Regions from separate parts of the Oceanobacillus sp. FSL W7-1293 genome, predicted to be linked through region 2. Evidence: a T-box and tRNA genes for the amino acid it is inferred to sense, from the RefSeq annotation. Region 2 holds a T-box; the other regions hold tRNA genes.
What was found. The T-box of region 2 lies ahead of serS (serine--tRNA ligase). A T-box ahead of a tRNA ligase gene usually reads a tRNA of that ligase, here a tRNA-Ser.
Positions count from the first base shown of each region.

Region 1: it encodes a tRNA-Ser, which carries the amino acid that the T-box ahead of serS (serine--tRNA ligase) is inferred to sense. The anticodon was not compared.
Region 3: it encodes a tRNA-Ser, which carries the amino acid that the T-box ahead of serS (serine--tRNA ligase) is inferred to sense. The anticodon was not compared.

Region 1 covers NZ_CP150212.1:1,137,367-1,148,291, reverse strand. The annotation lists gene MKY65_RS05725 (type 1 glutamine amidotransferase family protein) at 1-344, opposite strand, end outside; tRNA gene MKY65_RS05720 (tRNA-Leu) at 905-988, opposite strand; tRNA gene MKY65_RS05715 (tRNA-Leu) at 1,001-1,088, opposite strand; tRNA gene MKY65_RS05710 (tRNA-Lys) at 1,099-1,174, opposite strand; tRNA gene MKY65_RS05705 (tRNA-Gln) at 1,269-1,343, opposite strand; tRNA gene MKY65_RS05700 (tRNA-Asp) at 1,351-1,427, opposite strand; tRNA gene MKY65_RS05695 (tRNA-Glu) at 1,456-1,527, opposite strand; tRNA gene MKY65_RS05690 (tRNA-Ser) at 1,544-1,634, opposite strand; tRNA gene MKY65_RS05685 (tRNA-Asn) at 1,641-1,715, opposite strand; gene MKY65_RS05680 (SprT family protein) at 1,977-2,429, opposite strand; gene MKY65_RS05675 (catalase) at 2,877-4,370, shown strand; gene MKY65_RS05670 (Tex family protein) at 4,477-6,636, opposite strand; gene MKY65_RS05665 (SpoIIE family protein phosphatase) at 6,769-7,374, opposite strand; gene sigB (RNA polymerase sigma factor SigB) at 7,371-8,162, opposite strand; gene rsbW (anti-sigma B factor RsbW) at 8,134-8,610, opposite strand; gene MKY65_RS05650 (STAS domain-containing protein) at 8,610-8,942, opposite strand; gene MKY65_RS05645 (PP2C family protein-serine/threonine phosphatase) at 9,074-10,087, opposite strand; gene MKY65_RS05640 (anti-sigma regulatory factor) at 10,271-10,672, opposite strand; gene MKY65_RS05635 (STAS domain-containing protein) at 10,676-10,925, opposite strand, start outside.
Region 2 covers NZ_CP150212.1:4,758-15,682, reverse strand. The annotation lists gene serS (serine--tRNA ligase) at 1-1,070, opposite strand, end outside; T-box leader at 1,134-1,369, opposite strand; gene MKY65_RS00050 (D-alanyl-D-alanine carboxypeptidase family protein) at 1,437-2,777, opposite strand; gene guaB (IMP dehydrogenase) at 2,962-4,434, opposite strand; gene MKY65_RS00040 (YaaC family protein) at 4,686-5,630, shown strand; gene gyrA (DNA gyrase subunit A) at 5,726-8,239, opposite strand; gene gyrB (DNA topoisomerase (ATP-hydrolyzing) subunit B) at 8,646-10,553, opposite strand; gene MKY65_RS00025 (DUF370 domain-containing protein) at 10,682-10,925, opposite strand, start outside.
Region 3 covers NZ_CP150212.1:2,948,072-2,958,996, forward strand. The annotation lists gene MKY65_RS14465 (penicillin-binding protein 2) at 1-1,824, opposite strand, end outside; gene MKY65_RS14470 (MFS transporter) at 2,079-3,356, opposite strand; gene sodA (superoxide dismutase SodA) at 3,458-4,069, opposite strand; tRNA gene MKY65_RS14480 (tRNA-Phe) at 4,340-4,412, opposite strand; tRNA gene MKY65_RS14485 (tRNA-Ser) at 4,466-4,558, opposite strand; tRNA gene MKY65_RS14490 (tRNA-Ile) at 4,571-4,647, opposite strand; tRNA gene MKY65_RS14495 (tRNA-His) at 4,661-4,736, opposite strand; tRNA gene MKY65_RS14500 (tRNA-Met) at 4,767-4,843, opposite strand; tRNA gene MKY65_RS14505 (tRNA-Asn) at 4,845-4,919, opposite strand; gene MKY65_RS14510 (Na/Pi cotransporter family protein) at 5,339-6,967, opposite strand; gene MKY65_RS14515 (NfeD family protein) at 7,246-7,881, opposite strand; gene MKY65_RS14520 (hypothetical protein) at 8,017-8,343, shown strand; gene MKY65_RS14525 (DUF4190 domain-containing protein) at 8,441-8,809, opposite strand; gene MKY65_RS14530 (DUF2624 domain-containing protein) at 8,978-9,265, shown strand; gene MKY65_RS14535 (deoxyribonuclease IV) at 9,382-10,275, opposite strand; gene MKY65_RS14540 (DEAD/DEAH box helicase) at 10,287-10,925, opposite strand, start outside.

The DNA.
Region 1 (10,925 bases), 1.1 Mb from region 2:
TGATTATAATCATTTAGAAAACCATTTTTTGCTAAATAGTCAACTCCACCGCATATAGCACCTAGAGGTATATTATTTTGAAATGCAGTTTTGATTAAATGGAAAAGCTTTTTATGATCATTATTCCATGTATTCCCGCCTACCATTACCAATAGATTAAAATCCTCAGGTTCCGAACCAATGATATAATCGACAGCAGTTTTAAAACCGCCAATGGAACTTACCGTATCCTCTAAAGAAATCGTATGAACCGACCAATCCTCACTCTGATTTAATGTTGATGATAAATAAGCACCTTCCCAATCTGCGTATTCGTCCAGGATAAGAAATAAAGCCTGTTTCATAAGCATCACACCACCCGTTAATAATTTACAACCTTGCAGTGATTGCCTCATTTAACTCATTTATAAAATCGCTACATTCTTATTTATTAAAGTAATTATACCAAAAAAGATTTATATTATGAATATTATAAATTTTTTATTGAGCTGGTTTATTGGGTTTACATTCTTTCAAGTCAATATGTTCCAGCAACTAGAGATATTTTTAACAGGCGCATCGAAAAATTGGTGAACACGTTAACCTTGAAGCTATCTACTGACATGATTTAAGGTATTCTCCCGTTGCTTTACTAGTTCCTCAAGGCGAAGAACACGTAACCTTTAAAGAACGCCTGGGTCGCTCATCCATTACTATGATAATTAATGTTTAGTTGTTCTCTAGTAAGCAAAGAGAAACTGCTGATAAATTAGATGATTTATTCTAAATCCAAACATTGCGATTTTACCATATATTTACATGGCATCGAAATGGCATCAGTAAAACAAAAAAGCACCCATAGAATGAGTGCATAAAAAAATATCAAAGGTCTGGAACCCTTGATATGACTGGTTTTTACATATGATGCGGTCGGTGGGATTTGAACCCACACGGGTTATTCACCCACCAGGCCCTCAACCTGGCGCGTCTGCCATTCCGCCACGACCGCATGATATAAAAATGGTGCGGATGAAGGGAGTCGAACCCCCACGTCCTTAACGGACACTGGAGCCTGATTCCAGCGCGTCTGCCAATTCCGCCACATCCGCAAAATAAAAATGGTGAGCCATGAAGGATTCGAACCTTCGACCCTCTGATTAAAAGTCAGATGCTCTACCGACTGAGCTAATGGCTCCTATATATGACAGGTCATTATTTATAGTCCCTATCAATAAAAAAATACTATTATCTGTAATAGTATTATCATGTATTCCTTCTAAAAAAGAAAATGGCTGGGCCACCAGGATTCGAACCTGGGGTACACGGGATCAAAACCCGATGCCTTACCGCTTGGCTATGGCCCAACTATAATGGCGGTCCGGACGGGACTCGAACCCGCGACCTCCTGCGTGACAGGCAGGCATTCTAACCAACTGAACTACCGGACCAATTATTTATTTTGATTTCTTAGAAAGATGACCCGTACGGGATTCGAACCCGTGTTACCGCCGTGAAAGGGCGGTGTCTTAACCGCTTGACCAACGGGCCATTATGAAAATTAAAATGGCGGAGAAGGAGGGATTTGAACCCTCGCGCCGCTTACACGACCTACACCCTTAGCAGGGGCGCCTCTTCAGCCACTTGAGTACTTCTCCAAATAATGGCTCCACAGGTAGGATTCGAACCTACGACCGATCGGTTAACAGCCGATTGCTCTACCACTGAGCTACTGTGGAATATAAAAGTAATCAGTCACTATCTATGTAATATCCTAATTACGCAACAACAAGAAATATCATACAATATATCCTGTTTTTTGTCAACAAAAACTGTTAAATTTCTTAAAAAGTTTTTTTGCTTAGAGAGTTATTCAAAAATCCAAGCCATTCGACAAAGCTGCAGACAGGACATTCGCAATGAATGAAAACTGTCATTTCATATCAGCTACATTAATTTATCATGGATAATATTATTCGTCAATACTTAATTGAAAAAAATTAAATCAGATGTAATTTCCCCCTGCATTTTCCACATCGGTACCTGGATACATCCACTTTCCTTACTCTTTTATAAACCATTTTACATTTTTGGCATTCATATGTATGCCGGTAACGCTGCTGATTCGAAGGAAGCTGTTTACAATGACGGGGAGAGCCTGTTTTTGCAAGCAATTCTCTAAAATCTTTATCCCGATGCTGGTAACCTTTTCCTTCAATATGCAAATGATAATGACAAAGCTCGTGCTTTATAATCCCGTGAAACTCTTCCTTATCAGATTCCAGTACATATTTGGGATTCAATTCAATTAATCGTTTACTCGGGATATATCTTCCGCCAGTTGTCCGCAGACGGGAGTTAAATCGTACTTTGTCCATAAACGTTTTATTAAAGAAAGCTTCTGACAACTGGTTAACTAACTGATACAATTCTTCATCCGGCATTGGGTTCATACGTTTCATCCTCCAACATAAAAGAACATTTCATTATTTTAATATTTTTCTTACCTTCCTTAACCATTCCAAAACGTACCTCTTTTATTATACGCCATCAGAAATTTCAACAAAAACTGTTTAACTGATGACAACTTATTTTAACATAAAGAAGGAGCTATCGGAACATTTATTCTCTATATAATACTACCTCATTCCTCTTATTTATTCTCATTTACAAAACGTAATTGAGAAAGAGTAGAATCATTTATTCAATATATTATTTTATTTTAAAAGAAAACAGCATGTTGCTAGTATTTGTTTAGAAATACGACTTTAACCGGCAAGAAAGACTTCTATATAAGATTAAAAAAATGTCATTCAAATTAAACAAGAATATTAATAGCAATCTACTATTTATTATGTTATTATAATAATTGTATTTAATATATAGGAGGGAAACTATCTATGAGTGAAAAAAGAAAAATGACCACTGCATTTGGCGCTCCTGTTCCAAATGATGATGATTCTAAAACGGCCGGTAAACGTGGTCCATTATTAATGGAAGATTTTTGGTTTCTTGAAAAGCTTGCACACTTTGATCGTGAAGTAATTCCTGAGCGCCGTATGCACGCAAAAGGATCCGGAGCTTATGGAACATTAACGATTACTAACGACATTACTAAATATACAAAAGCAAAAGTCTTCTCTGAAGTCGGGAAGAAAACAGACATGTTTATCCGTTTCTCTACCGTAGCTGGGGAACGCGGAGCTGCTGATGCAGAACGCGATATCCGCGGTACTGCGATGAAATTCTACACAGAAGAAGGAAACTGGGACTTAGTCGGTAATAATACGCCTGTATTCTTTATGAGAGACCCTAAACGTTTCCCAGATTTAAACCACGTTGTAAAACGTGATCCAAAAACAAATATGAAGAATGCTGATGCAAACTGGGATTTCTGGTCTAATTTACCAGAAGCACTTCATCAGGTAACTGTTGTTATGTCTGACCGCGGGATTCCAAAATCTTACCGCAACATGCACTTATTCGGAAGCCATGCATACAGCTTATATAATGAAAATAACGAGCGCGTATGGGTGAAATTCCACTTCAGAACACAGCAAGGTATCGAAAACCTTACAAACGAAGAAGCTGCAAAAGTTGTCGGTGAAGACCGCGAAAGTCACCAACGTGATTTGTATACTGCTATTGAAGAAGGAAACTTCCCTAAATGGAAAATGTACATTCAGGTTATGACTGAAGAAGAAGCTAAAAATATGCCTTACAATCCATTCGATTTAACAAAAGTATGGTACAAAGATGAATTCCCGCTTATCGAAGTTGGCGAATTAGAACTGAATAAAAACCCGGAAAACTATCATGAAGAAGTAGAACAGGCTGCATTTGCTCCTACAAACATTGTTCCTGGCATTGGTTTCTCTCCAGATAAAATGTTGCAAGGCCGTCTATTCTCTTATGGAGATGCACAGCGCTACCGTCTAGGCGTGAACCACTGGCAAATCCCTGTTAACTATCCGAAAAACGCGAAAAACTTCCACCCATATCATCGTGACGGTGCAATGCGTGTTGTCCCTTACACTGGCGGACAAGTCAGCTACAGCCCGAACCAATATGGAGAATGGGAAGACAGCAAAGAGCATCAGGAGCCTGCATTACAGCTGGGTACAGATGTAGATGCTGATTACTTTGATTTTGATGAGGACGACGCGTTTTACTACGAACAGCCTGGTAAGCTATTCCGCTTAATGTCTGATGAGCAGAAACAAGCTCTTTTCCAAAATACAGCGGATGATATTGCTCCAGCAACAAAATCAGTAAAACTTCGTCACATCAATAATTGCTATAAAGCTGATCCAGAATACGGAAAAGGCGTTGCAGAAGCAATTGGCATCTCTCTTGATGAAGTGGAAGCTGCTAACGAAGAATCTGTAAAATAATAGCAAATAAAAAAGACCTCTCCTAATCTAAGGCGAGCGTCTTTTTTTATGGTTGAAAAAGGGGAACTTCCCAGCATGGAAGCTCCCTTATCTTATTTATATATCTTTATTGAATCATTGAAAGCGCGATTCTTCCTTTTTGAACATTTACATCATCGACCCAGACGGTGACTACATCACCAACAGAAGCGACATCCATGGGATGCTTGACGAACTGCTTGGACATCTTAGAGATGTGCACAAGACCGTCCTGTTTAACACCAATGTCAACGAAGACTCCAAAATCAACCACATTCCGCACCGTTCCCTGAAGCTCCATGCCAGGTTTTAAATCTTCCATATTCATGACATTTTTCTTTAATAGCGGCTGTGGAAAATCATCACGCAAGTCACGTTCCGGTTTGCTTAATGCCTCTAGAATGTCCTCTAATGTAGGCAAACCAATCTCCAATTCATCTGCGACTGCCTGCTTGTCTATTCCTTCTATCTTTTGCTGTAAGGGCGCTGTCCCTAAAGCTTGCTCATCAAAGCCAAGCTTATTCAATAATGCTTTCACATGTGGATAGCTTTCCGGATGGATTGGAGTACGGTCAAGCGGCGTGTCCCCATCTACAATTCTCAAGAAGCCAATGGCCTGCTCGTATGTTTTCGCTCCAAGCCTTGGTATTTTCTTTAATTGCTTGCGGCTGGTAAATTTCCCTTCCTCTTCCCGTTTTTTGATCACATTATTTGCAACGGTTTTACTTAAACCAGATACATACTGCAGAAGCGAAGAAGAAGCTGTATTCACATTAACACCGACTTGGTTAACCGCTGTTTCCACAACGAACGTCAATGAATTGGACAGCTCTTTTTGACTGACATCATGCTGATATTGACCAACTCCGATAGACTTCGGATCAATTTTCACCAGCTCGGCTAATGGGTCCTGTACCCGTCTTGCAATAGATACTGCACTTCTTTCTTCTACTTGTAGATCAGGGAATTCCTCTCTTGCTAGAGCGGAGGCAGAGTACACACTTGCTCCTGCTTCATTTACAATAATATACGGAATATCCAGCTTGTTATTTGTTAATACATCTGAAATAAATTGCTCTGTTTCCCGTGATGCTGTACCATTTCCAATTGCAACCAGCTCTACATCAAATTGATTTATTAAGCTGATAACCACCTTCTCTGCGCCCTTCACATCTTTCTTTGGAGCAGTCGGGTAAATCACATGGATTTGATGGACTTTCCCCGTTTCATCCACAATCGCAAGCTTACAGCCAGTACGAAAAGCCGGGTCCACTCCTAAAATGACTTTCCCTTTTAATGGCGGCTGAAGTAGTAGATTCCTTAAATTAACAGAGAAAACTTCAATTGCCTGTGCTTCCGCTTTTTCTGTAAGTGCACTGCGGATTTCTCTTTCCACGGAGGGTTCAATCAACCTTTTATAACTGTCCTCTACAGCTGCTGTTAATAATTCCTTCATATACTGCGGGCACGTTTTTTTAATTACCTTTTTCTCTAAATAGGCAATTATTTTATCCACAGGCGGTTCTACCTGTACTTTTAAAATTCCCTCTTTTTCTCCGCGGTTAAGCGCAAGAATACGATGGGAAACTAATGAGCGAACCGTTTCACTATATTCATAATACATCTCAAAAATCTGTTTTTCATCTGCTGCTTTATTTTTCTCTTCAGATTGGATGGTTCCTTGCTTCATCGTGGCATCACGAATAAATTCACGGTAAGCCGGTTCATCAGAAATCCATTCTGCGATAATATCATTTACTCCCTGAAGCACCTCTTCTACGGTGTTTAGCTCATGTTCTTCAGAGAAATACTGTGTAGCTTCCTGTTCTAAATCAAGTGATTCGCTCTGCTCCCAAATAGCTTGGGCAAATGGCTCTAACCCTTTTTCCTTTGCGATAGTAGCTCTTGTACGGCGTTTTTGTTTATAAGGGCGATACAGGTCTTCTACTTTTTGAAGCTGCGTCGCTTTTTCAATGTCGTTTCTTAATTCATCTGTCAGCTTACCTTGTTCTTCAATGATACGAAGTACTTCTTGTTTTCGTTCAGACAGGTTAAGGACATATGTCCACCTATCCTGTATCTCTTTTATTTTCACTTCATCCAATCCGCCAGTTGCTTCTTTCCGATATCTTGCAATAAACGGAACAGTATTCCCTTCATTTAAAAGAGAAATCACTTTCGAAACAGTGTTTCCTTGAATATTGGTATCTTTTGATACGATTGCAATTAATTTTTCATCTGCACTCACTGTTGCTTCTCCTCCTTACTCTATGTTCTATTGTATCAAATTAAACGTGCCAGTGCTTTCTGACACAACAAAAAAAGATTGATTTATAATCAATAACAAATGAATCCATGTTCATGTTATTGTGATTATAAATCAACCTTTTACTCCTTTGTATCTAATTGCCAGTAATGTTGTGTCATCCTGTCTGTTACCGTCACAATGCTGTGCATACGTCTCCGTAATCTGCTCTACATTATAGTCTTTAAAATAATACGCAGATAACTCTTTATCTTTTACGCCGTCTGAAAATACAATGAAATTTGTTCCATCGGTTAATTTTTCCGTCATAGCCTTTACGCCTCGGTAACGAGATCCCAAATATCCAGAGCTTGGAATATTTCGCTTTTTCTTACAGCCTTGCTCCAAAACAATAATCCCTATATTTCCAATGGAGGAAAAAGTAAAGGTTTGATCGATGAAGTCTAATTTTAAAATCCCCATCACTGCACCACGCATGCCAAGCAATTTTTTATTGCATAAATCAACAATTTCTTTCACTGTTTTAAACTTATGCTCCTTCACAATATCGATTACTGCCTGTGAGGATTCTTTTGCAATTGCTCCGCTTCCAAGACCATCCGCGAGCACTCCCAGAAACATATGGTCTTCTTCTATAAAAAAGTAACTGTCTCCACATAAATGATTACCTTTTTTAGATTGTTGATAGACGGAAACATCGACATATTTACCGGAAATCAATCGAATACCTCCGTACTTTCTGTTTGCATCGTTTCTCGCAATTTGCGGAGCGCTCGTCTTTGAAGCCGTGAAACATGCATTTGAGAAATACCCAGCATTTCACCTGTTTCTTTCTGACTCATGTTTTTAAAATAGGTACATTCTAAAATAAGCTGCTCCCGTTCTGATAAAACAGGGAGAATTTTTTCAAGAATCATTTTTTGTTCCAAGTTCTTAAGACTATTGTCTTCGTTACCAATTAAGTCCAATATAGCAACAGTGCTGCCGTCTGAATCAGCTTCAATTTTATGGTCAACTGATAAAGCTTTATAGCTTTTACTCATTTCCATTGTTTCTAAAACTTCTTCTTCCGGTACACCAATGTGTTCTGCAATTTCTTGTATGGTAGGAGATTTTTGATTTTTAGTCGTTAGTTCATCAGCACTTTTGCGGATTTTTGGTCCCAATTCTTTAATACGACGAGGCACATGGACACTCCATGTCTTATCTCGTATAAATCGCTTTATTTCACCAATAATGGTTGGGATAGCGAAAGACTCAAACGACTTACCATATGACGGATCGTACCTCTTAACTGCCCCAAGCAATCCAATCATGCCGACTTGTACAAGGTCTTCATGAATAGCGCTATTTTTGGAGTACTTCCTGGCAATAGATCCAACGAGATTCTGATAAGTTAAAACAATCTTTTCCTGTAATTCTTCATTTGTTGGATCTTCCTGAAGTGTACTTATCCATTGGTAAACCTCATCTCCCCCTCTATTGAATGGTTGAGATTTGGTCGTCATCCATGTCCACCTCTTCTTCTCTATTATATTTAGTCATAATAACCATTACACCATATTTATTGTTGATTTTTACTTCGTCCATAAGTGCTTCAATCAGGAATAGGCCAAACCCTCCTTCCCGGATTTTTTCAACAGGTTCATCGGATTGATAAGGCCCTGTACCGTTCTTTACTTCTTCTAAATCAAAGCTTCCTCCGCGATCAGCTACCATAATTTCCATCCGGTCTTCATACAGGCCGAAGCCAACAGTGATTTCACCAGATTCTTTTTCTTCATAAGCATGCTCTACAGCATTTGTAACTGCTTCAGAGATAGCTACTTTTAAATCTTCAATCGCATCATAGGAAAAGCCCATCCGGTTGGCAACTCCCGATAAAGTTAGACGCATCACTCCAATATACTCCGCTTTCGCCGGTACTTTCATCTCTATATAATCAAATGCTTCCATCACTCATTGCCACCTCGAATCGCTGCTTTGATCTCTATAATTTCACTAAGTCCGGTAATCTCAAAAATACGAAAAACCCGATCTTGCACATTTTTCAACGTATAATGGCTTCCGCTTTCCTTAGAGGCTTTCAAAGCGCTGACAAACACTCCTAAACCGGTACTGTCCATATACTGCACATTTTCTAAATCTACTTCGATTTCATTGCCGCTCTCTCTCATTAACGGCATTAATGTTTCTTTCAGCTCCGGAGCTGTGTATGCATCAATTTCTCCGCTCACTTCTAAAACTTTTACATTACTGTCTTCTTGTACATTTACTGATAAATTCATAATAACCCCCTCTGCCATCCAGATATAAGATTAGATGACTATACATTATAAATTCATTTTCTCTATAACTTTGAAACGAAATTTACTCATCTAGAATAAACTATTATATTGTATTCCCTGCATTTATTTCTTTAAACCTCTTTACGAAGAACAATTAATGTAAAATCATCCCTCAATTGAAAATCCTGCAGTTTTTCAAAATACTGGTACACATTTTCTACCAGCTCCTGTGCCGGTAAATCAATATATTTTCGGATGACTTCCAACAATTCTTCTGTTTCAATAAACCGGTCGCCGTCTCTGCACTCGGAAACACCATCTGTCAGAAAGATAATCAGGTCATCCTTCTGAATTGCTAATTCATATTCCTGATAAGCAGCATCCGGCATCACGCCGAGTACAATCCCTTTCGCATGAACCTCTTCAAATTCTTCCGTTTCTGCACGGAAAATATATCCCGGCTCATGCCCTGCGGAAGATAATCTTAATTTACTTTCCGCCGGCAAATAATGTGCATAACACATCGTAATAAACATACTGGGATCAATATTTCTTTCTACTACACGATTTAGGTTTTCTAATACTTTATTGGGTGACATTGTCGCTTCTGGATAACTGTCCATTGCATATTTGATCATCGACATACACAGTGCTGCCGGTATTCCTTTTCCAACGACATCCGCAATGGCAATCCCGATTGTCCCATTGCTTCCTTTTGTGAAATGATGATAATCTCCGTTCATCTGATGAGCAGGAACACTAATCACACCGATATCTAACCCGCTTACTTCCGGCCTTTGCGTTCCAAGCAAGGTTTTTTGCATATTCGCCGCAACAGAAATTTCAGAAGTCAGCACATCTTTTTCCTGTCTTAAATAATCAACTTCCTGCAATGCCAATCCATAGAAAACCGTAGCTTCTAATAAAAATTCCATCGACAGCTTATATTCCTCCAATAATTGAGGATAAATCCGCTCCATTGCTTGAATATGCAAATTGATTAATTCTTCCGGCAAGATATTCTTTTTAATAAAAGCTTTGCTGATTAATTCAAGGTCATACAATGATTTCTCATCTTGTGTTTCAATATATTTTTGTAATAATTTCTGGTATTTTACAGTATTCTTTCTGATCGTTTCTTCCACTATGGTTACTCCCCCCTTATTCCAAAGAACCTTTTATTCTTTTTTAAGGCTTTCCCCGAGCTGGTAAACCGGTGTTTCGTGCTTTCTGCACACAGCTGTTTTCTCTTTCTTTTTTTCGCACCTGGCTTACCAATGGCATGTACTGTATAAAATAAGGAAGGGTGCTAAAATAAAGGGATTATATTATCTGATCCATTTAATCGCTTTGATTTTAGTTCCTTCCCCTGCTGCGGATTCAATATCAAATTCATCCATCAAGCGTTTTACCCCGGGCAGTCCAGCACCAAGCCCTCCAGAGGTCGTATAGCCATCCTGCATGACACGGCTTATATCTTTTATTCCTGGACCAGTGTCCACAGCTGTCATTAATATTCCTTTTTGACTGTTCGTATAGATGTACTCAAAACAAACCTGTCCATTTTTAGCATATAAATAAATATTGCGAGCTAATTCAGATACTGCGGTAGCAATCCTTGCCTGATCAACTGTTCCAAAGCCGATTTCTTTTGCCATTTCCCGTCCGAGCTGTCTTGCTCCAACAATATCCCACTCTTTATGAATGTTGACACAGGATCTTGGGTTCATATATTAATCCCCCAATTCCTGATGTAACTTCACTAAACCTTGTTCTAAATCTAAAGCTGTCGGGACATTTTGCAAGTGTATTCCCAAGTCAATTAATGTCATTGCAACAGCTGGCTGAATTCCAGTTAATACAACACGCGCCCCCATTAAATCCGACATGGACACAACATCACCAAGTACTTTTGCAATAAAAGAATCAATGATATCAACAGATGTCAAATCAATCACAACACCTGTTGCACCTGTTTTATGA
Region 2 (10,925 bases):
TCAAAATTAGAGCAAGAAGAAATTTCACGATACGTATGCTGGCTTGGAATCCATACTTCGATATCGTATTTTTTCGCTGCTGTAAAACCTAAATCACCTGTACACATGCTCATCACACGATAAGGGAGTTCTAACAGCCGCAATACTTTTTCCGCTTCCCCTGTCAATCTTTCTAATGTTTCATAAGAATCTTCCGGTTTCACAAAATTCACAAGCTCCACTTTGTTAAATTGATGCTGGCGAATCAAACCGCGTGTGTCTCTTCCGGCAGAGCCTGCTTCAGAGCGGAAGCTGGCACTGAATGCGACATATTTTTTCGGCAATGCCTCTCCTGTTAAAATCTCATCACGGTGATAATTGGTTACAGGCACTTCCGCAGTCGGTACCAGAAAATAATCCCAGTCCTCCAGTTTAAACGCATCCTCTTCAAATTTCGGAAGCTGTCCTGTCCCTGTCATGCTCATGCGATTCACAATGTACGGCGGGAGCATTTCCTGATAGTCGTGCTTATCCGCATGCAGATCCATCATGAAGTTTAATAATGCGCGCTCCAGTCTCGCTCCTAATCCTTTATAGAAAACAAAACGGCTTCCCGTTACCTTTGCTGCACGTTCAAAGTCCAAAATATCTAAATTTGTCGCAACATCCCAGTGCGGCTGTGCTTCAAATGAAAATTCCGGCACCTCTCCCCATTTACGTGCTTCTACATTATCATCCTCATCTTCACCAACGGGCACGCTCTCATGCGGCAGATTGGGGATAGAAAGCATGATATGCTCCAGGGTTTCTTCAATTTCTTTTAATTCTTTATCATATTTAGAAATTTGATCTCCAACTTCGCGCATAGAAGCAATGGCTTCTTCCGCATCCTTTTTCTCGCGCTTTAAAACAGAAATCTCCTTAGATACTTCATTACGCTTTGCCTTCAGCTTTTCTGTCTCTGCAATTAATTCCCGTCTTCTTACATCGAGCTCGCCAAATTTGTCTAAATCGCCAAGGTCTTCTCCGCGGTGTGCTAATCTTTGCTTCACTTCATCAAAGTTATTTCGTACATATTTCATATCTAACATACTGATTACCTCCTATATTTTTAATGTCTTTAAAACCATAAAAAAACTCCCATCCCTTGTGTAGAAAGGGACGAGAGTATATTTCCCGCGTTGCCACCCTAGTTAAAGAATCTATACAGACAGATTCTTCCGGCTTTATATACGAATAACGTCGTATCTCCGTGCTTACTTACGTGACTAGCTCACTTCGATAAGCATGCTCCAGGATGGATTCACTGTATTCTAACGCTAATTTGCACCAGATATTAGCTCTCTATAGATAGAATCAAACAGCTACTGCTTCCTATCAACGCTTTATTATTTCAATGAATGATTGTATATCATCATAAGCTATTTCCAATCAGGTTGCAAGACTTCCTGCAAAAATTAGCTGAAAAGTCCCTTCACCCAATTAAATGCACCCTGGAACATGTTTACAAAGAAATCACCGATGGATTGTAACGTAAGCATAAACCAATTTGCTTTTTCAACGGAATCCATTGCAACTAAATCATAGCTTTCCTGACTTGCTTCATCCGAAATATATCCAAAATCTTCTTCTTCTCCATCATAGACAACGGTAACTGTTCCGATAACTTCATCTGCTTCTACTGGAGCTTCTAGCTCTCCATTATCATTCAATCTGTCGTCATCAATTGTATATTCTAAATGATACAAATCTTCCTCACCAGATTTGATGGGAACATGAATCCCTTCATTGATGCCAATATTTACTTCTTTTTCTTTTCCTCTTGCAACAGGAGCTGTTTCATTACCTTCTTCTTGATATCCTGCCGGGAATAATTCTTGTGTTTCAAATTGATCAAAACCATAATCAAACAGCTTTGCAGTCTCATTAAAACGGGCATCTTCACTGTCTGTTTTCATAACCACACTGATAAGACGTCGTCCATCACGTTCTGCTGTTCCTGTGAAAGCATAACCGGCAACCGTTGTAAAACCAGTTTTTAAACCATCTACACCTTCATAGTAATGCTGCTGTAAATAATCTGCATCATGATCCAGCATGTAATTCCAGTTACGGATCTCCTGATCATCAAATTCCGTATTTGGCACACTGGAAATCTCTAATGCTTCCGGATAATCATTAACTAATGCAGAGCCTAAAATTGCTGCTGAGCGGGCCGATAATAAGTTTGTATCGTTAGGGCTTGTTCCTTCTGGATAATTATCCCCCAGACTCTCATTATCTAATCCGCTGGAATTAACAAATTTATATTCCGGCATTCCCAGCTCTTCTGCCTTTGCATTCATCATTTCAACAAATTCACTTTCTGAACCTGCAATTAACTCCGCAAGTGCAATTGTTGTCGCATTATCTGAGTTGATTGCCATTGCTTTATATAAATCTTCTACTGTGTAATCTTGCTGTTGCCTTAATCCAACTCCTGAAAAATCATCATTGCTGGATATTTCATATGCATAATCACTAATTTGTGTTGTTGTATCCCAGGAAATATCTCCGTTTTCAACTGCTTCCCAAACGAGATATTCTGTCATTATTTTCGTCATGCTAGCAGGAGGCAATGCCACATCCGGGTCCTTTGCAAATAATACTTTCCCCGTTTCTGCATCCACTAAAATAGCCGATTCCGCTTCTATATCTAATCCATCTGCATACACAGACATGGATGGTGTAACAAAAGATGTTAAAACAAGCGCTGCTGCAACCACCAAAAGAAACAATTTTTTCATAGACTTTCTCACATTTCCGTACCTCCGTTTAATAATATAGCCATCAACATACGTTCTATGTATTCTGCTGAGCACGCTTCACATTTTACCATAAAAATTCATAAAAAAATAGATGGAGCAACATCCTCCATCTATTTTTTTTACGACCGTATGACACAAATTTGTCATCAACTAAATTACTTGAGCATCCTCTTTTTTACTGCATAAAATAGTTCGGTGCTTCTTTCGTAATCTGTACATCATGCGGATGGCTTTCCTTCAATCCAGCCCCTGTAATCCGGATAAAACGAGAATCATTTCTTAAGCTCTCCAGATTTTTTGTTCCGCAATATCCCATGCCGGAGCGTAAACCGCCTGCCAGCTGATGGAAGGTATCTCCCAACGAGCCTTTATACGCAATACGTCCTTCAATGCCTTCTGGAACAAGCTTTTTATTCTCTGATTCACTTTGGAAATAACGGTCTTTGGAGCCTGCTTGCATTGCTCCGACAGAACCCATGCCGCGATATACTTTATATTGACGTCCTTGGAAAATTTCTGTTTCTCCAGGGCTTTCCTTTGTTCCGGCAAAAATACTTCCCAGCATCACAGCATGTGCACCTGATGCCAAGGCCTTCACAATATCGCCGGAGTATTTGATTCCGCCGTCTGCAATAACGGGTACGCCATATTCTTTTGCTGCTGTTGCGCAGTCATAAACTGCTGTGATTTGCGGTACACCGACCCCTGCTACTACTCTTGTGGTACAGATGGACCCCGGTCCAATACCTACTTTGACAACAGAAGCTCCTGCTTCAATTAAAGCTCTTGTCCCATCCTCTGTGGCAACATTTCCTGCAATAATTGTCAAATCAGGGTAAGTTTCGCGAATGTGTTTTAATTGATCGAGAACACCTTTAGAATGGCCATGTGCGGTGTCGATCACAATGGCATCAACACCGACATCCACTAATTTTTCAATCCGCTTCATCGCGTCGCCTGTCACACCGACTGCAGCTGCTGCAATCAACCGTCCTTGTGCATCCTTTGCTGCATTTGGGAATTCAATGACCTTTTCAATATCTTTAATCGTAATTAACCCTTTAAGAATTCCCTGATTATCAACAAGAGGCAGTTTTTCAATTTTATATTTCTGCAGAAGCTTCTCTGCTTCATCCAGTGTTGTTCCCACTGGCGCTGTCACTAATTCCTCTGTGGTCATCACTTCCGAAATCAAAATGGAATAATCTTCAATAAAACGTAAATCACGATTGGTTAAAATACCGACGAGCTTTTGTTCCTCAATATTATTTACAATGGGAACTCCTGAAATGCGGTATTTTCCCATTAAATGTTCCGCATCATAAACCTGATGCTCCGGAGTTAAGAAGAATGGGTTCGTGATTACGCCGCTTTCTGAGCGTTTCACACGGTCTACTTCCTCTGCCTGCTGTTCAATAGACATATTCTTATGAATGACTCCAAACCCGCCTTGACGTGCCATCGCAATTGCCATTTCTGCTTCTGTTACAGTATCCATTCCAGCACTGATAAATGGGGATTTCAATTTTAAATTTGATGTTAAATCAACACTCAGATCCACCTGGTTTGGTAAAACATCTGATTCTGCCGGAACAAGCAATACATCATCAAATGTCAAACCTTCTTTTGCAAATTTGTCTTCTCTCATTGCTAGCTCATCCTCCAATCATTGAATTCGCAACCCCAATTCACTTTATTTACGGGTATTATACAGTTTTCAAGGTATATCCTTATCAAATATCGGAGAAACTGCTTAAAAAATACCAACCTTTGTGAAAGTAGCAGCAAATATCTATTTTTACTTACATTACGCTTTTTTTCATGCTTTTTCAAGCACCCTACATATAGAAAAAATAGAGGATAGATTCAAAATATTTAAATAGTTATGGAGCTGTAGAAATGATGCATGTTGAAGATTTATATCCATTTTTAACCACTCAGGAAAATGCACAAAATTACCTGAAGAAAAGTTACTCATTTCTTCGTGAAGCTCAGGCAAAAAGCTATCAAAACAGCTCTGCTTTTATCCATTATATCCATAATGGAACATGCTTTATAGAATCAAGCAGGCAAAGCAATGTGCTGGTTCAGCCTGTTCTGTCTTTTTATGGAATGACACATCTTTTAAAAGGTTGGCTGCTGTCAAAGCGCCCTGATTATCCGGAAACAACAGCTGTTCTTGCGCATGGACTGACTGCCCGGAAAAGAAAACGCAAGGATTATCGATTTATTGAGGATGAGGTCAAATTACAGCAAAAGGGGTTATTTCCATATGTAAGCCGCCATTTATTTTCTCTCTATCCCTTTCCATTAGAACGTGTTTCGATGCGCCTGTTATTAGCTTCTATTCCAGAATTAAGCAATATTTGGCAGCTTTATCAGGAAGATACGATGATTATTATTGGAAATAAAAACAGTAAGCTGCTTCGTTTTCCCAATCGGATTTTAGATGGGTTTTATTTAAAAGAAGATACCTTTGTCGAGCGTATTCGGGCATTTTTGCCTCCTATCGAGGATATACAGCAAAAAAAGGAGGAATTACAGCTTTATCTGACAGAACCCGTTACAGATTGGAATGGTCCGTTTCGTTATCACTTGCATAATGAGTTTATTTATTTTCCAGCGAATCGGGCCAACTATTTTCCTTATTCTGAAATCCTGGTACATTATCTGCTGTTATTTAATTTGAGCATGATTTGCCGTTATGAAACAGAATGGTGGGGCGAGCTGATACAAATGAAAGCAGACCGGGAATATCCGCTTATCCAACAATTTTTAACCATCACCCAGCAAAAAACACCAGCGCTTATCGGCCAGCATTTACTACAGAATTTCAAAGAATGAAGCTATTTAAGTAGAAACAAAAACAACAGGCGAGTTATGATGACTCATAGCTCGCCTGTTGTTTTATATCATCTTTCCACATTTCATTGTTTTGTCTATTCCTCGTTATTATCGTCTGCACCATCATTTACATCGCTATTTTCCTCAGATGCTTCGATTTCCTCTGCAACTTCCTCTTCTTCTTTCTCAATCCGTGCTACTGTTGCAACTTCTTCGTCATCCTGCAGACGAATCAAGTGTACCCCTTTGGTATTTCTTCCAGTTTGTGAAATATCGGATACTTGCATTCGGATCAGCACGCCGCCGGCAGTAATAACCATTAAGTCTTCGTCGCCCTGGATGGCTTTTACATCGACTACATGTCCTGTTTTTTCATCCAGCTTACACGTAAATACACCTTTACCGCCACGATTGATACGGCGATATTCATCTTCTGGTGTCTGCTTTCCAAATCCTTTGCTGGTTACATGAAGAATTTTAGAACCTTCATCCATAATTTCCATAGAAACGACTTCATCATCCTCACGCAGAGAAATGCCTTTTACTCCTGCTGCGGTTCTGCCCATTGGACGCATTTGTTCTTCTTCAAAACGAATCAGATAGCCATTTTTCGTAGCAATCATAATTTCTTTTTCGCCATCTGTCATGCGGACAGAAATCAGCTCATCCTCTTCCCGAAGATTTACAGCAATCAGGCCGCCTTTACGGATGTTTTTGAATTTTTCAAGGGATGTACGTTTTGCAACCCCATGCTTCGTTGTAAAGAATAAGAAGTGATCTTCATCAAACTCAGATACAGAGATAACAGCGTTCACCCATTCTCCTTTTTCTACTTGAAGCAGGTTAATAATCGGAATCCCTTTAGCCGTCCGGCTGAACTCCGGTACTTCGTAACCCTTTGTTTTATATACCTTCCCTTTATTCGTAAAGAAAAGAACTGTATCATGTGTTGATGTGGATACAAGGTGTTCTACAAAGTCATCCTCATTGGTTCCCATGCCCTGGATACCTCGTCCGCCGCGGCGCTGCGTACGGTAAGTAGAAGCAGGCAAGCGTTTAATATAGCCCTGGTGGGTCAATGTAATAACGATATTCTCTTCCGGAATCAAATCTTCATCTTCAAAGAAGCCCGCTCCGCCGGCAACGATTTCTGTACGGCGTTCATCACGGAACTTCTCTTTGATTTCCGTCAGCTCTTCACGAATGATTTCCAATACTTTCTCTTCATCCGCTAAAATAGCTTTTAATTCAGCAATCAATGCCTGCAGCTCTTTGTATTCTTCTTCAATTTTTTCGCGTTCTAATCCTGTTAAACGCTGCAAACGCATATCAAGAATAGCTTGGGCTTGTTTCTCGGATAACTCGTAACGTTCCATTAAGCCTTCTCTTGCAATATCTGCTGTTTTTGAATTACGGATTAAAGAAATAACCTCATCCAAATGATCGAGTGCAACACGCAAGCCTTCTAAAATATGTGCGCGTGCTTCTGCTTTATTTAATTCAAAAGCTGTACGACGCTTGATAATTACTTTTTGGTGGTCTAAATAATGCATCAGACATTGCTTGACATTTAAGACATGCGGGCGTCCATCCACCAGTGCAAGCATATTGATACCAAATGTCGTTTGCAGGGACGTATGCTTATATAAATTATTCAAAACCACATTCGCATTTGCATCTCTTCTAAGCTCCATAACAACCCGCATGCCATTACGGTCTGATTCGTCACGAAGATCGGTAATGCCATCAATTTTCTTATCACGGACCAGCTCGGCTATTTTTTCAATCAGCTTGGCTTTGTTTACCTGATAAGGAAGCTCTGTCACAATAATGGTTTCTTTGTCATTTTTGCCTTGCTCAATATTGATTTTTGCCCGGATGGTAATGGATCCTTTTCCTGTTTCATACGCTTTGCGGATACCGCTTCTGCCTAAGATTTGCCCTGCAGTAGGGAAATCTGGTCCAGGAAGATATTTTTCCATAATTTCATCGACAGTTAAATCAGGGTCTTTACTGATTGCCAGGACAGCATCAATTGTCTCTCCAAGATGATGCGGCGGAATATTGGTGGCCATACCAACCGCAATCCCGGAAGTTCCATTGACAAGTAAATTCGGAAAACGTGCCGGAAATACAACCGGCTCGCGTTCGGCTCCGTCATAGTTATCCTGATAATCAATCGTGTCTTTATTAATGTCGCGAAGCAGCTCCATGGAAATCTTAGACATACGTGCTTCTGTATAACGCATCGCTGCTGCTGAATCGCCATCGACCGAACCAAAGTTACCGTGTCCATCGACAAGCATATATCGGTAACTGAAATCCTGTGCCATTCTTACCATCGTTTCATAAACAGCTGAGTCACCGTGCGGATGGTACTTACCAATAACCTCTCCGACGATACGTGCTGATTTTTTAAATGCTTTGTCAGAGTGCATTCCTAAATCATTCATTGCGTAAAGGATACGGCGATGTACGGGCTTCATTCCGTCGCGAACATCTGGCAATGCTCTTGCCACAATAACGCTCATTGCATAATCCAAGAAGGATGTGCGCATCTCTTTACTTATATTTATTTCCTGGACACTCGGACGATTTTCCTCTGCCATAGTCTAATAACCTCCCAATCACCATTGTGTTAGTGATTCCTTGAATCTTTCATTATCAGTTGAATTGCATTTCAATATGCATAAAATATAAACAGCTCAAGTAGCAGCCGCTACAGAAATACACTACGCTTTCCTGTGGGCTTGCGCTCAGCCTCCTCGAAAAAGAAGACCGCTTTTTCTGCGGGGTCTTCCCACTGGGACTGCGATTACTCGCCCCACCGAAGACCACTGCGCTTTCCCACGGGAGTCTCCGTGTATTTCTTCCGCTAGTTATAGTGTATAATCACCATTCAATCTTGTTATAAAAAACGCAAGCATGTAATTTAATCGTTTTAATTATATCTGACAAGAAAGGGATAGAAGTATTTCTATCCGCTTTGTTGTCTTTATTAAAAGGATGTGATACTTAAATATCTAAGTTTTGTACGTATTGGGCATTTTCTTCGATAAAGTTGCGTCGTGGTTCTACTTTATCGCCCATCAGCATATCGAAAACCTGGTCTGCGTCGATTGCGTCGCTGAGTTCAACCTGCAGCAGTGTACGGGATTCTGGGTTCATTGTGGTATCCCATAGCTGATCTGCATTCATTTCTCCTAACCCTTTATAACGCTGAATACCTGGTTTTGGTGCTTTTGGAATCTCTTCCAGAAGCGCGTCCAGTCCTTTATCAGAATAAACATAGTGAACAGACTTTCCTTGTTTGATCTGATAAAGCGGCGGCTGGGCAATATAAATATACCCATGCTCAATCAACGGACGCATATATCGGTAGAAAAAGGTTAATAATAACGTTCTGATGTGAGCTCCATCTACATCGGCATCTGTCATAATGACTACTTTGTGGTAGCGTGCCTTTGTAATATCAAACTCTTCGCCGATACCGGTTCCTAATGCCGTAATCATAGCTCGTACTTCATTATTTGATAAAATTCGATCTAAGCGCGCTTTTTCGACATTCAGGATTTTCCCGCGCAATGGCAGGATAGCCTGGTAATGACGGTCTCTTCCTGATTTTGCAGAACCGCCGGCAGAGTCACCCTCTACGATATACAGTTCACTCAAAGAGGCATCTTTAGAAGAACAATCAGCAAGCTTGCCCGGCAGACTTGTTACATCCAATGCACTTTTACGACGGGTCAGCTCTCTTGCTTTTTTCGCTGCCAGGCGTGCTCTGGACGCCATAAGTCCTTTATCCACAACGATTTTGGCAATTGTCGGGTTTTCATAAAGGAATTTAGAGAAAGACTCTGAAAATACACCATCCGTAATAGCACGGACTTCACTATTACCCAGCTTTGTTTTTGTCTGCCCTTCAAATTGCGGGTCTGGATGCTTCACAGAAACAATCGCTGTCAGCCCTTCCCGGACATCCTCTCCAGACAGATTGGCTTCACTATCTTTCAATAAGCTGTTCTTTTTCGCATAATCGTTGATAGCACGTGTCAAACCGGAACGGAAACCAACTTCATGTGTACCGCCCTCATACGTATGGATATTATTCGCAAATGAATATAAACTGGTTGCAAAACCATCGTTATACTGAATAGCAATCTCCACGGCTATTCCCTGGTCTTCGCCTTCTGCAAAGAAAGGTTCATGCAATACTTCTTTATTTTTATTAATGAATTCAACATAAGAGCTGATTCCGCCCTCATAGTAGTAAGATGCCGGCTCTTTTCCAGATCGTTTATCTTCAATCGAGATACGCAATCCTTTGTTTAAAAAGGCAAGCTCTCTCAGACGCTGTTCTAATGTTTCATAGTTATATTCGGTAGTTTCTGTGAAAATTTCCGGATCCGGTATAAAGTGTGTTGTTGTTCCAGTAATATCCGTATCACCAATAATCTCAATCTCTCCATCAGGAATTCCTTTATGAAAAGAAAGATAGTGAATTTTCCCATCAAGGTGGACGGTCACCTCTAATTTACTGGAAAGAGCATTTACAACAGATGCACCTACACCATGAAGTCCGCCGGAAACCTTATATCCGCCGCCGCCGAATTTACCGCCGGCATGAAGGACTGTCATAATTACTTCCAGCGCTGGACGGCCTGTTTTCTTTTGAATACCGACAGGAATCCCCCGGCCGTTATCTTTTACAGTAATACTGTTATCTTCTTCGATAATGACTTCGATATGATCACAATAACCTGCCAGTGCTTCATCGATACTGTTATCCACTATCTCCCAGACAAGGTGATGTAATCCTTTTTCACTGGTGGAGCCAATATACATTCCCGGTCTTTTTCGAACTGCCTCAAGACCTTCAAGTACTTGTATCTGATCAGCATCATAGGCTTGGTTTTCTGTCATTTTGTCTTCCATCGACATCTTCTCACACTCATTTCTATATGAATTACAATCCATCCATTTGTATATATTAAAAAGAGAAGGCTCTGCATATTCCTGAGCAGAAATCTCTTGATTTTGTTATCTCAGGCTTACTCTTCATAATAATCCTCTAAATTACTGATTGTGGTTAAAATACCTGACCGTTTTCTTAAGGTAGTTACAGATAAAGAACTGAAAAAAATATGATCTGCAGTAACCATAATGGATTTGGCCTTTTTTTCAGGACCGGAAACTTTTTTTTGCTGCTTCCATTCCTGTATCATTTGATACATTCCTGATGCATTGGTATATAAATCGTAATCAATAATCGCAACGATTTCCCGAGACCGGATA
Region 3 (10,925 bases), 1.9 Mb from region 2:
TGACTGCGCTGTTCCTGTTTTTCCTGCCGGATTATAAGACTTCCTTGCAAAAAAACCGCTTCCTGTTCCCTGTGAACCTTGATAGGAAAGACGGAAACCCTCCTGCACACGGCTGATTTGGTCATTTGACATTTCAATCCGGTTCATTACCGATGTGTTTTTGGAATAATACAATGGCCCCAGCTCATCTAAAGAAGCAATTGGATCACGCGCTTCCTTTAAGAAATGCGGCTGGACACGGTAGCCGTCGTTGGCAATTGTTGATACATATTGTGCAAGCTGCAGGGTTGTGTACGTATCATACTGGCCAATAGCAAAGTCAAGGATATTACCGGGATTATCCGGGGCTTCCCCTCTAACGCCGGTACTTTCATATGGATAATCAATCCCGGTAGAGGCCCCTAAGCCAAACTGGTTAAAATAATTTTGCAGCGTTTGTAAGGTTTCTCCTATGTTAATGCTAAGGCTGGCATTATGCGGCATTGGGTAACGATAGTCTCCTCCTAACCGTAAAGCAACATAGAACATGTAAACATTGGATGATCTTTCTAAAGCACTTAAATCATTAACGGTTCCCATTGCTGAAACAGATTTCTTCACCGGTGTCCCCGCTAACTTCATCGGCGCATCATTGAAAGCATCGCCCGGTGAAATTACCTCTGAATCATAACCGGTAAGAATCGTCGCTCCTTTAATACTGGAACCAGGCTCATGTGCATTCGCCAAAGCCATAAATGCTGCATCGCTGTATTCATTCTGCTCCGAATCATAGTTCAGACCGGAAATAGCAAGCAGCTCCCCCGTTTTTGGATTCATAACCACAGCATACGCATTAGTCGCAAATCGATTTTCATAAGGGCTTTTTGCTTTCATGGACTGAAACTCATCTAATAAAATCTCATCCACTTCCTGCTGAAAATCTAAATCTGTTGTTAACACCAAATCTTTGCCTCGTTCTCCCTCTACTATGGTTTCCGAACCGACAATCGAACCGTTTTGGCGTGTTGTATATTGAATCTGTTCTTTACGTCCGCGCAGAAAATCCTCATACTGCTCTTCCAGTCCGCTCCTGCCGACACGATCGTTCCGGCTGTATCCCTTCGTCAGGTAAGCACTCATGTCCTCTGCCGGAATTCCCTGCTCCTGGCTGGAGATACTGCCTAAAATACTTGTTAAAGTATCACCGTTTGGATAGACACGATTCCAATCCGTTGTAGCATTAATACCAGGCAATTTATCCAGATTTTCAGCTACAGAAGCATATTCCTCTGCGGAAACCTCTTCATTTTTTACAACCTGAGGCGTCAACGCGTATGCTTTATCGAGTTCTTTTTTGATTGCGATTACTTCCAGTTCGTCATTGGAAAAATCTGCAATTTCTTCGTCCGTAATCAACTCCAGCGTTGCATTATAAACCTCAGAATTGTCCATTTCTTCTGTGTCAATTTCCTCTAATCGCTTTTCTATGTCTTCTTGATGTAATAATAAATAATATTCTCTTTTGTCTCTTTCTGTTATTCGATCAATATATTGGTCATCACTCATATCAATATATTGTGTCAATGTTTCCGCTACTTTCAAACGGTCCTCCGCCTGAACACCTTTGGGAGGCGTATACGTAATGGAATACATCGCTTCATTATCTACAATTAATTTCCCGTTTGTATCATAAATCTTCCCCCGGGGAACAGGTATACTTGTCGTATCTAAATTGGTTCTCTCAATTTCGTCCTGATATGCTTCCCCGTTTAGAATTTGAACAACACCTAACTGAAGTATGAGTGCAGAAAATAATAAGAAGATAGCAAAGAAAAGAATATTCATGCGAACGGGGAGCTGAGCCCGTTTTTTCTTTTTCTTCTTGTCTACCACTTTTCTCCTCCTTCACATCTATTTTGAACTTGCATCGCATTAAACTGTATAGCTCGTTTAAAAGTATATACAATGAACCACTTATTTGCATCTTTTTAAACCCTTTAATATTATAAAACGGAAAAACTTTTCATCAGGCCTGCGATGGTGCTTTCTATGATAACCTGTGGAGTTAAAATAAAGAGCACTGTTTTATTTTACCACAATTAACGGCTTTTTTCGTCCGTAAAATCTTCTTTTAATGCGATTTTTTGTTTTTTTGACGGTCCAATAAAAATGTTTCGGATGCAAAAATAGATGATGGCATGCCCGGCTCCGAATATAATCAGTAAAGCAGGGATAATCACATCATGCGGAAATAGAAACATGCCAAATATAAACACGGCAATCGAAGCAATTCTTCCCAGATTTAAATAAATTTCCCGGACTACAATGTATTCCACTCTTCTCTCGCTCACCATCCGCGCTCTGCCGATTACATCATAGGTCAGGGATTGATACGGAACGGTCAGAATTGGGAATGCAATTCCGATAATCACCGCGTATACAATTAACCAGAACAGACTCATTTCAAAAATAATAATAAAAATAGAAGCAAACAGTAAGATTCCGCCAAATAAAATGGCTTTTTTTCTTAATGCAGGTTGAATCCATTTTAAAGCAACGAAATAAAAAATAATGGATAACCCCGAAAGAAATAAATTAAAAATCCCTAAAATTAGCTCACTGTTTGTAACAAGAAAAATCCAGATGGTGATATAGAAACCATAGATACCTTCTCTCAGCCCTTGAAAAAAGTGAGCATGTAAAATACGCTTCCAATTTTTATTTTTCTTTCTTTCATTTATAACAGCAGGTAAAGCAAAGCTTCCTCTGCTTCCCTTTCTTATAATAAAAAAGCTGACAATAATAGCCGCAATAAACAGGCTTAAAGAAATGATAAAAATAGCGGTATAACCAAAATCCCCGGCCATTTTTGAAATCATCCATCCTGCAAGCAGTGGTCCAACCATACCGGCAAAGGAGGTCAGTGTGCCGGAAATGCCGTTAAACCAATCTCTTGTATCCGGTTCGGTAATTTCAAAAGTCAGTACATAATAAGCTAACCAGAAAAAACCATACCCTATTCCCAATAAGCAGCCAAGAATAAAATTATAATATGCAGCCAGCTCTCCGATCCAAAGAACGAACAGAAAAAAGAAACATAAAAAAAGAATTCCGATTCGCAATATAATGATGCGATCGATTTTTTTGGATAATTTTCCAGCATAAATAAAAGATAATGCCTGGAATACATAGCTTGCCAAGTGATAATTAGCAATCACAAAAAAATCCCCGGATTGCTTCCATAGGTACACATTAACAAAAGTATTTGATAAAAAGATTCCTGCTGCATATAAAGCGCCGATAAGCAAGAGTATCCAAAGATCCCGATATTCATCTTTTTGTTGTTTATATCTTCTGTACTGCTGTTGTAATTGCATAGAAAACGACTCCTTCTTCTTTTATTTTTAGCGAAGGAGCCGTATCTATACAAAAAGCTTGCAGAAACATAAAGTTATCTGCAAGCTTTTATAATTATTCTTTATTTTGCTGCTTCGTAATTGTTTGTTACTTGATCCCAGTTAACGACATTCCAAAATGCGGAAATATAGTCCGGGCGTCTGTTCTGATACTTAAGATAATATGCATGCTCCCATACATCTAATCCTAATAGTGGCGTTTTACCATCTGTTAATGGAGAATCCTGGTTTGGAGTGCTTGTGATTTCAAGCTCACCATTATTTAGTACTAACCATGCCCAGCCAGAACCAAAACGTCCTGCTGCCGCAGCTGCAAAATCCTCTTTAAATTTGTCAAAAGAACCGAATTTGCTGTTGATTTTATCAGCCAGCTCGCCAGTTGGTTCTCCGCCGCCGTTTGGTGACAAAGTCTTCCAGAAGAAGCTGTGGTTGGCATGTCCGCCGCCATTGTTGCGTACAGCAGTACGGATGCTTTCAGGAACCTCATTTAAGTCCCTCACAAGCTCATCAACTGATTTGTTTTGCAGATCTTCATGTCCTTCTAATGCATCATTTAATTTGGTAACGTAGGTGTTGTGATGCTTCGTATGGTGGATGTTCATTGTTTCTTTATCAATAGATGGTTCCAATGCATCGTATGCATAAGGTAATTCCGGTAATTCAAATTTTGCCATGTGTAACTCCTCCTTAAAATAAATGATGATTTTATTTCTACAATTTATACGTTATCAAAGGTAAGAATTTCTTGCAAATATTTTGCACTGATATATATCAAACATTCCTTATTAAATAACCGTTTACATATTATTGACTATCTTATTTTGTTTATGGGAAACTTTTTTGCCTTAAAGAAATAATAAAATGTTTATAAAAGGAATCAGAATCCGCTTGCAAAATCAGAAAAAAGCACACAAAAAAACAAGCTTTGCGCTTGTTTTTTTAGATGGCTCGGGACGGAATCGAACCGCCGACACAAGGATTTTCAGTCCTCTGCTCTACCGACTGAGCTACCAAGCCGTACATGGAGCTATGATATAAAAGCTCTGCATCATTCTGTTGTAAAATATGTATGGAGGAGGTAGAGGGATTCGAACCCCCGCGCGGTTTGACCCGCCTCTCGGTTTTCAAGACCGACCCCTTCAGCCAGACTTGGGTATACCTCCGGACAGAATAAATGGTGGACCCTGCAGGACTCGAACCTGCGACCGATCGGTTATGAGCCGATAGCTCTAACCAACTGAGCTAAGGGTCCTCTTACTATTGAATGGGGCGACCGGTGGGGATTGAACCCACGCGTGCCGGAGCCACAATCCGGTGCGTTAACCACTTCGCCACGGCCGCCATGAAATAGCAAATGTATGTATATATTTTTGGTAGCGGCGGAGGGGATCGAACCCCCGACCTCACGGGTATGAACCGTACGCTCTCGCCAGCTGAGCTACACCGCCATGGCTCCACAGGTAGGATTCGAACCTACGACCGATCGGTTAACAGCCGATTGCTCTACCACTGAGCTACTGTGGAATAATGTTTGTTTTAATTAGCAACAAAATATAATTTATCATGTTCTATTAATTATGTCAACAACTTTTTTTGCGGTGTTGCAAAAGTTTTTATCAGAAGTTGACTGCAAGAATTATAATAGCATGTAATATAACATATTTCAACAAAAACTTATAAAAACTTTTTTCATTTCGGGTAATATATAGAAAAAGCTGTATTTCTATCGCATCTGTTACCCCCTCTCTTTGATGTGCATGCTTCAAAATAATCAGATGCTCCAAAAATGCTGTTGATAAATTATACACCTCCGCACTGCATAACAATGAACGGCAATTTTCACGGTAAAAGAGGACTCTTCCCCCTTTTATCCCGAAATAGATGAAATAAGGGCTCTATCTGCTTCATTATAACAGATAGAGCCCTTTTATATCAGATCATCATTAATGGTCTCCTAAGACGTTCTGAGCAATGTTTACAGCATGATCGCCAATTCGTTCTAGATTACTTATAATATCGACAAAAACGATTCCTGCTGACCCATTACAAGTGCCTTCATTCATACGAATAATATGGTTTTTACGGAATTTCCGCTCCATTTTATCGATTTGGTCTTCTTTTTGAATAACTTCTAAAGCCGCTTCCCGGTCATTTGCCTCTAAAGCTTCAACAGCCTGTTTAACTGTCATATACGTTAAATCAAACATTTTGTTTAAATCTTCAATTGCCTGATCTGTCAGCGAAACTTTATTGGACATTTTATAGTCCACCAGTTCAACCACATTCTCAAAATGGTCGCCAATCCGTTCAATATCACGAATTGTACTCATCAAGCCGGTATGCTCTATACTTTCCGGTTCAGTTAAGTTGGTAGAAGCGATATCCACTAAATACTCCGTTATTTTACGATCCAGATTATTCAGCGCTCCTTCAATTTGCAGAGCCATCTCTGAATTTTTTGGATTCTGCGTAGTGACATAACTATGGGTTTCCTCTAAACCTTGATACGCATATTTCCCCATACGGACAACTTCCATCTTAGCCTGTCCCAATGCCAGTGACGAAGACTGTTGAAGGAAAATAGAATCCAAATGCTTCGGCTTATACTCAATTACGACATCATCGCCTGGAACAAGCTTCGTAACCAGCCATGCCAGAGCACCGATAAACGGAAATTGAACAACCGTATTTGCTATATTATAGCTTCCATGTGCAAAAGCGATCGTCATTTCCGGATTGAGACTTAATGTATTTTGTAAATAACTGATAAAGCTCGTAAATGGTATTAATAACAGCATAAAAATAACTGCACCAATTAAATTAAACGTTACATGTGTATATGCCGCACGTTTAGCAGCTACAGATGTTCCAATACTTGCTAAAACTGCAGTAATCGTTGTACCGATATTATCACCAAAAAGAACCGGAATCGCCGCTTTTATATCAATGGCCCCCTGCGCAAACAGCCCTTGCAAAATACCAATGGTTGCGGTAGAGCTTTGTACGATTACTGTAAAGACTGTACCAATTACAACACCAAGGATAGGTGTTTCACTCATGGAAACCGTCAAATCTTGAAATGCCTGTAAAGAACGGAGTGGTGTCATTCCGCTGCTCATTAGTTCAAGCCCAAAGAATAAGGAACCAAACCCAAATAAAGCCTGTCCTATAGCTACAATCTTTTGCTTTTTAAAGAAAAAGATTGTGAATGCACCAAGTGCTAAAATAAGTAATGAATATTCTCCAATATCAATTCCGATAATGAATGCTGTTGCAGTCGTACCAATATTCGCACCCATAATAACACCAATTGCCTGTCTCAATGTCATAAATCCGGCGTTTACAAGTCCAACTGTCAAAACGGTTGTGCCGGAACTGCTTTGAATTAGTATAGTTACGATAATACCGGCAAGCACTCCTAGAAACGGATTGCTTGTAAACCGATCCAGAATATCCCGCAAGCGATCTCCTGCTGATTTTTGGAGTCCATCTCCCATCATTTTTATCCCCATTAGGAATATGCCAATTCCTCCGAGAAATTCAATAATTAAACTTTGAACATCGATATTCACGAAAACTTCATCCCTTCTACCTCTTATGTAAACTTTTGTAGAATTTTGCGCCTCATTCATTATTGATGATTCTAAAGAGAATGTAAACATGTTTGTTGAAAAATTTACATAGATTTAATATTTGTTTACATTCGAATAGAAAGGGAAGCTTAGTATCTGCTTTTTTCATGAAAATATGTATAATATTAGGGTCGATTGCACACAAATACAGGATTCATCTCCATTTTTATGAAATGAATCCTGTTTCAGGGTTATTCTATTTAATTACGAACTATTAATTAATCTTCTTTAAGCTCCTCTATCCGGACACTGGTACCATCCACTGCCACTACTTTAATCGGAGTTCCTTTTTTAATCCAGCGGCCTCCAGATACAGCACTGTAATGCTTTTTATTCACTTCAATCGTACCGGAAGGCCTAAAATCGGTCAGCGCAATGCCTTCTTCTCCTAACAAAGCTTCATACTCTTTACTGAGCGAGCTGTAGCCCTGTTCATTTGTAAGCTGGTCCATTAAAGCGATTTTCGTCCACATCTGTCTCCGTTTAAATACTTTTAAAAACGCCAGAGATGAAAATGCTCCAATGACGATACTTATTACCGCATAAAGACCGTTTGCAAAATCCGGCTGCGGCAATGCAACGGCAACAATCATCAGAACCAGTCCAATCGTAGCCAAGGTTCCATCGTTCAACACTTTTCCATCAATAATAATCAGTAATATTCCCAGGAAGTATATAATAAACATGAGTAAGACTGAATTGGTTTCTGTGTATACCGTAAAATAAACAGTTATAAATCCCAGCCCTAATACACCAAATATACCGCGCATATTGACAAACATTTCACCTAATATAAATAAAGTTCCAAAAAATAAGGCAAGAAATCCAATCCATTGTAATTCAACCACGTCCATACCATTCACACCCTCTCGTTGCCCTGCTTACCGCGCATGTTCGAAAAGAACGATAAGAAGGAATTTTTAAACATCCTCTTCTATATTATATGTACGTATGAGGAAAGAAAATAGTTTCATTAAAGGAGATTTTTTATGGAATTTTTGCGTAGAATTTCCCTGATTACATTTATTATATTAGTTGCAGTCAGTATTTTTCAAGACTTAGCTCATTCAGACGGGACAATCTCCTCTTCAAATAATGAAAACCTGGAACTGCCTCCTTTTGAAGCTGTTCCGGTAAAAGTAAATCCTGGAGATACGGTCCTCAGTATTACGGAAGAAATTCAAACCATAACGGTCAACACTGTCTCTATTGAGATTATTTTAAAGGCTTTTGAATCATTGAACCCGAATACCTCCTCCAATGACATCCATGTACATGAAGTTTACTATTTCCCTCAATTTCAAGAGGAGCATTAGAAAAAGCAAACATCCGCTTTATTTTCAAAGTGAATGCTTGCTTTTTATTATGAAATGCAGCTTTCTGCTAAATAATTATAATGCTCAGAAATACCGCCTAGGAAAAGAAAGGGATAATGAAAAAAGCGGAAATCAAAGAAAGAGCTCCTGCTATAATTCCGATAATACCAAGAATATTTGTCCCTCTGCTTCGTGCTACAAATCCGAATACAATGCTGGCGGCTCCTAAAATAACCGGCCAGGTAAAAAATGAAATAATTGCTAAGATAATACTTCCCCATCCATATATCGTCCCCGGGTTAAAGCTTTTCTCATCTTCAAACTCCAGCAGGTTGGCATCGGTTAGTTCTGTTGAAAATTCTTCCATTCTTTTGCTGTCTAACTGTTCATTTGTATGTTCATGCTGTGGTCTTTGTCCATGATTCGGCATATCCTGTATACGTTTGTCTTTATCATTATCATTCATGAGATAAACTCCTTATACTTTAGAATTATATGATTAGCATACGGAATCCACAGGTTTTCATACAGGTATCATGCGGAATTTTTAGCAAAGAATGGTATAATCTTTTTGTTGTCTGCATATATTTACATGATGGAAGAAAATATGAGGATATTCAAAAGGAGGGATGATATGTCTTTCTTTATCAAAGAAATGATTAAAAATAAACTGCGTAAATTAACCCCAGATGAAATTTTACATTATAGCGCCGAATATGGTTTTGCCATTACACGTACGCAAGCGGATCAGATTGTACATTATCTAAGGACTTCTGCACCTAATCCATTTGACCAGGCAGATCGTGACCGCTTTATGATGGAGCTTGCAAAAATTACGGATCAAAAAACAGCTGTAGCAGCACAGCAGTTAATGGATGAGGTCATTAAATCATATGGGATGGAGCATTTATTTGAAAACTAAAACCGGATGAAATTTAAAAAGATGAGCATTCCCATATACAGGGTACTCATCTTTTTAAATTTATCATGGATAATTGTCCATAAACTCCCGCTGAATAAATTTCATTTTATACGGAACTAACCTTCCATAATGATTTCCTTTAAATTCTCCTGGAAATCACCTTCACGCAGCATAGCTATTTCATACTTGTACGGCGCTTTTTTATTTTTCTTATCTGTGCCTACATAAGGCGTTTCAAGAATCTTAGGAAGCTCGCTAAGCTGCGGATGATGAACAACCTTGTGGAGGGCATCAAAACCAATGTAGCCAAAGCCGATGTTTTCATGACGGTCTTTATGAGCCCCGCGATCATTTTTACTGTCATTGACATGGACTACTTTCAGACGGTCTAAACCGACGATTTTATCAAATGAATTCAATACCCCATCAAAATCATTAACAACATCATAGCCTGCATCATGAATATGACATGTATCCAAACAAACAGAGAGATGTTCATTATGCGTTACACCAGAAATAATTTCAGCCAGCTCTTCAAATGTACGGCCCATTTCGGATCCTTTTCCAGCCATTGTTTCTAAAGCAATTTGAACATCATTTTTTTGTTCAAGCACTTCATTTAATCCTTCGATGATTTTCGGAATACCTTTGTCCGGACCTTCCCCCACATGCGCTCCCGGATGAAGTACGATTTGCTTTGCCCCCAGAGCCTCGGTACGTTCGATTTCACTTCGCAGGAAATTAACCCCCAACTCAAATGTCTCCGGTTTTACCGTGTTGCCGATATTAATAATATACGGCGCATGCACAACAATGTCAGCTATTCCATGAGATGCCATATGTTCTAAACCAGCTTCAATATTTAATTCTTCAATCGGCTTTCTTCTTGTATTCTGCGGTGCGCCTGTATATATCATAAAGGTATTTGCCCCGTAGGAAGCAGCTTCTTCGCTGGATCCTAATAACATTTTCTTACCATTCATTGAAACATGAGAACCGATTTTCACCATATTTATTCCTCCTAACGCTTCTTCCTATTTTGCTCTTTTGTCAGCTGTCTTTTAATTTGCTGTTGCTGCTGCTTTTGTTTTTTCTTATAGCCCGGCTTTACTTTCTTTGCTTTTCTTACGCGCTTCCACGCTTCCCGGTCATTACTTGTGTCTTCGGTTTTCCGGCGTGTTCTTTCATTCCAGGATTTATCCTCGGTCCATTCACCCTGCTTAACCTCTACGAACGAGAACGTGAGCCCCTTTTGTTCCAATCTTTCAATTAAACGGGCGTCCTCTTCGCTGTAAATACTGATTGCCGTGCCTTCTAGTCCGGCTCGTGCTGTTCTGCCGACACGGTGAATATAAAAATGCTCTTCTTTTGGAAGCTGGGCATTAATCACATGGCTGACACCCTTGATATCAATTCCCCTTGAAGCTAAATCTGTTGCGACTACGTATTGATAGCGCAGCTGCTGTATCTCTTTCAATACACGCTTTCTCTCCCGGGGCGTCAGACCGCCATGAATGACACCAACATCCAAGCCATAGCCTCCAAGCGCTTCTGCAAGTTCATTAGCCTGTTGTTTCCCATTTGTAAATACCAGCGCTAAATAAGGATGGATTGTCTTGGAAATATCCCAAATAATCTTCGCTTCATCCCGATGCTTTTT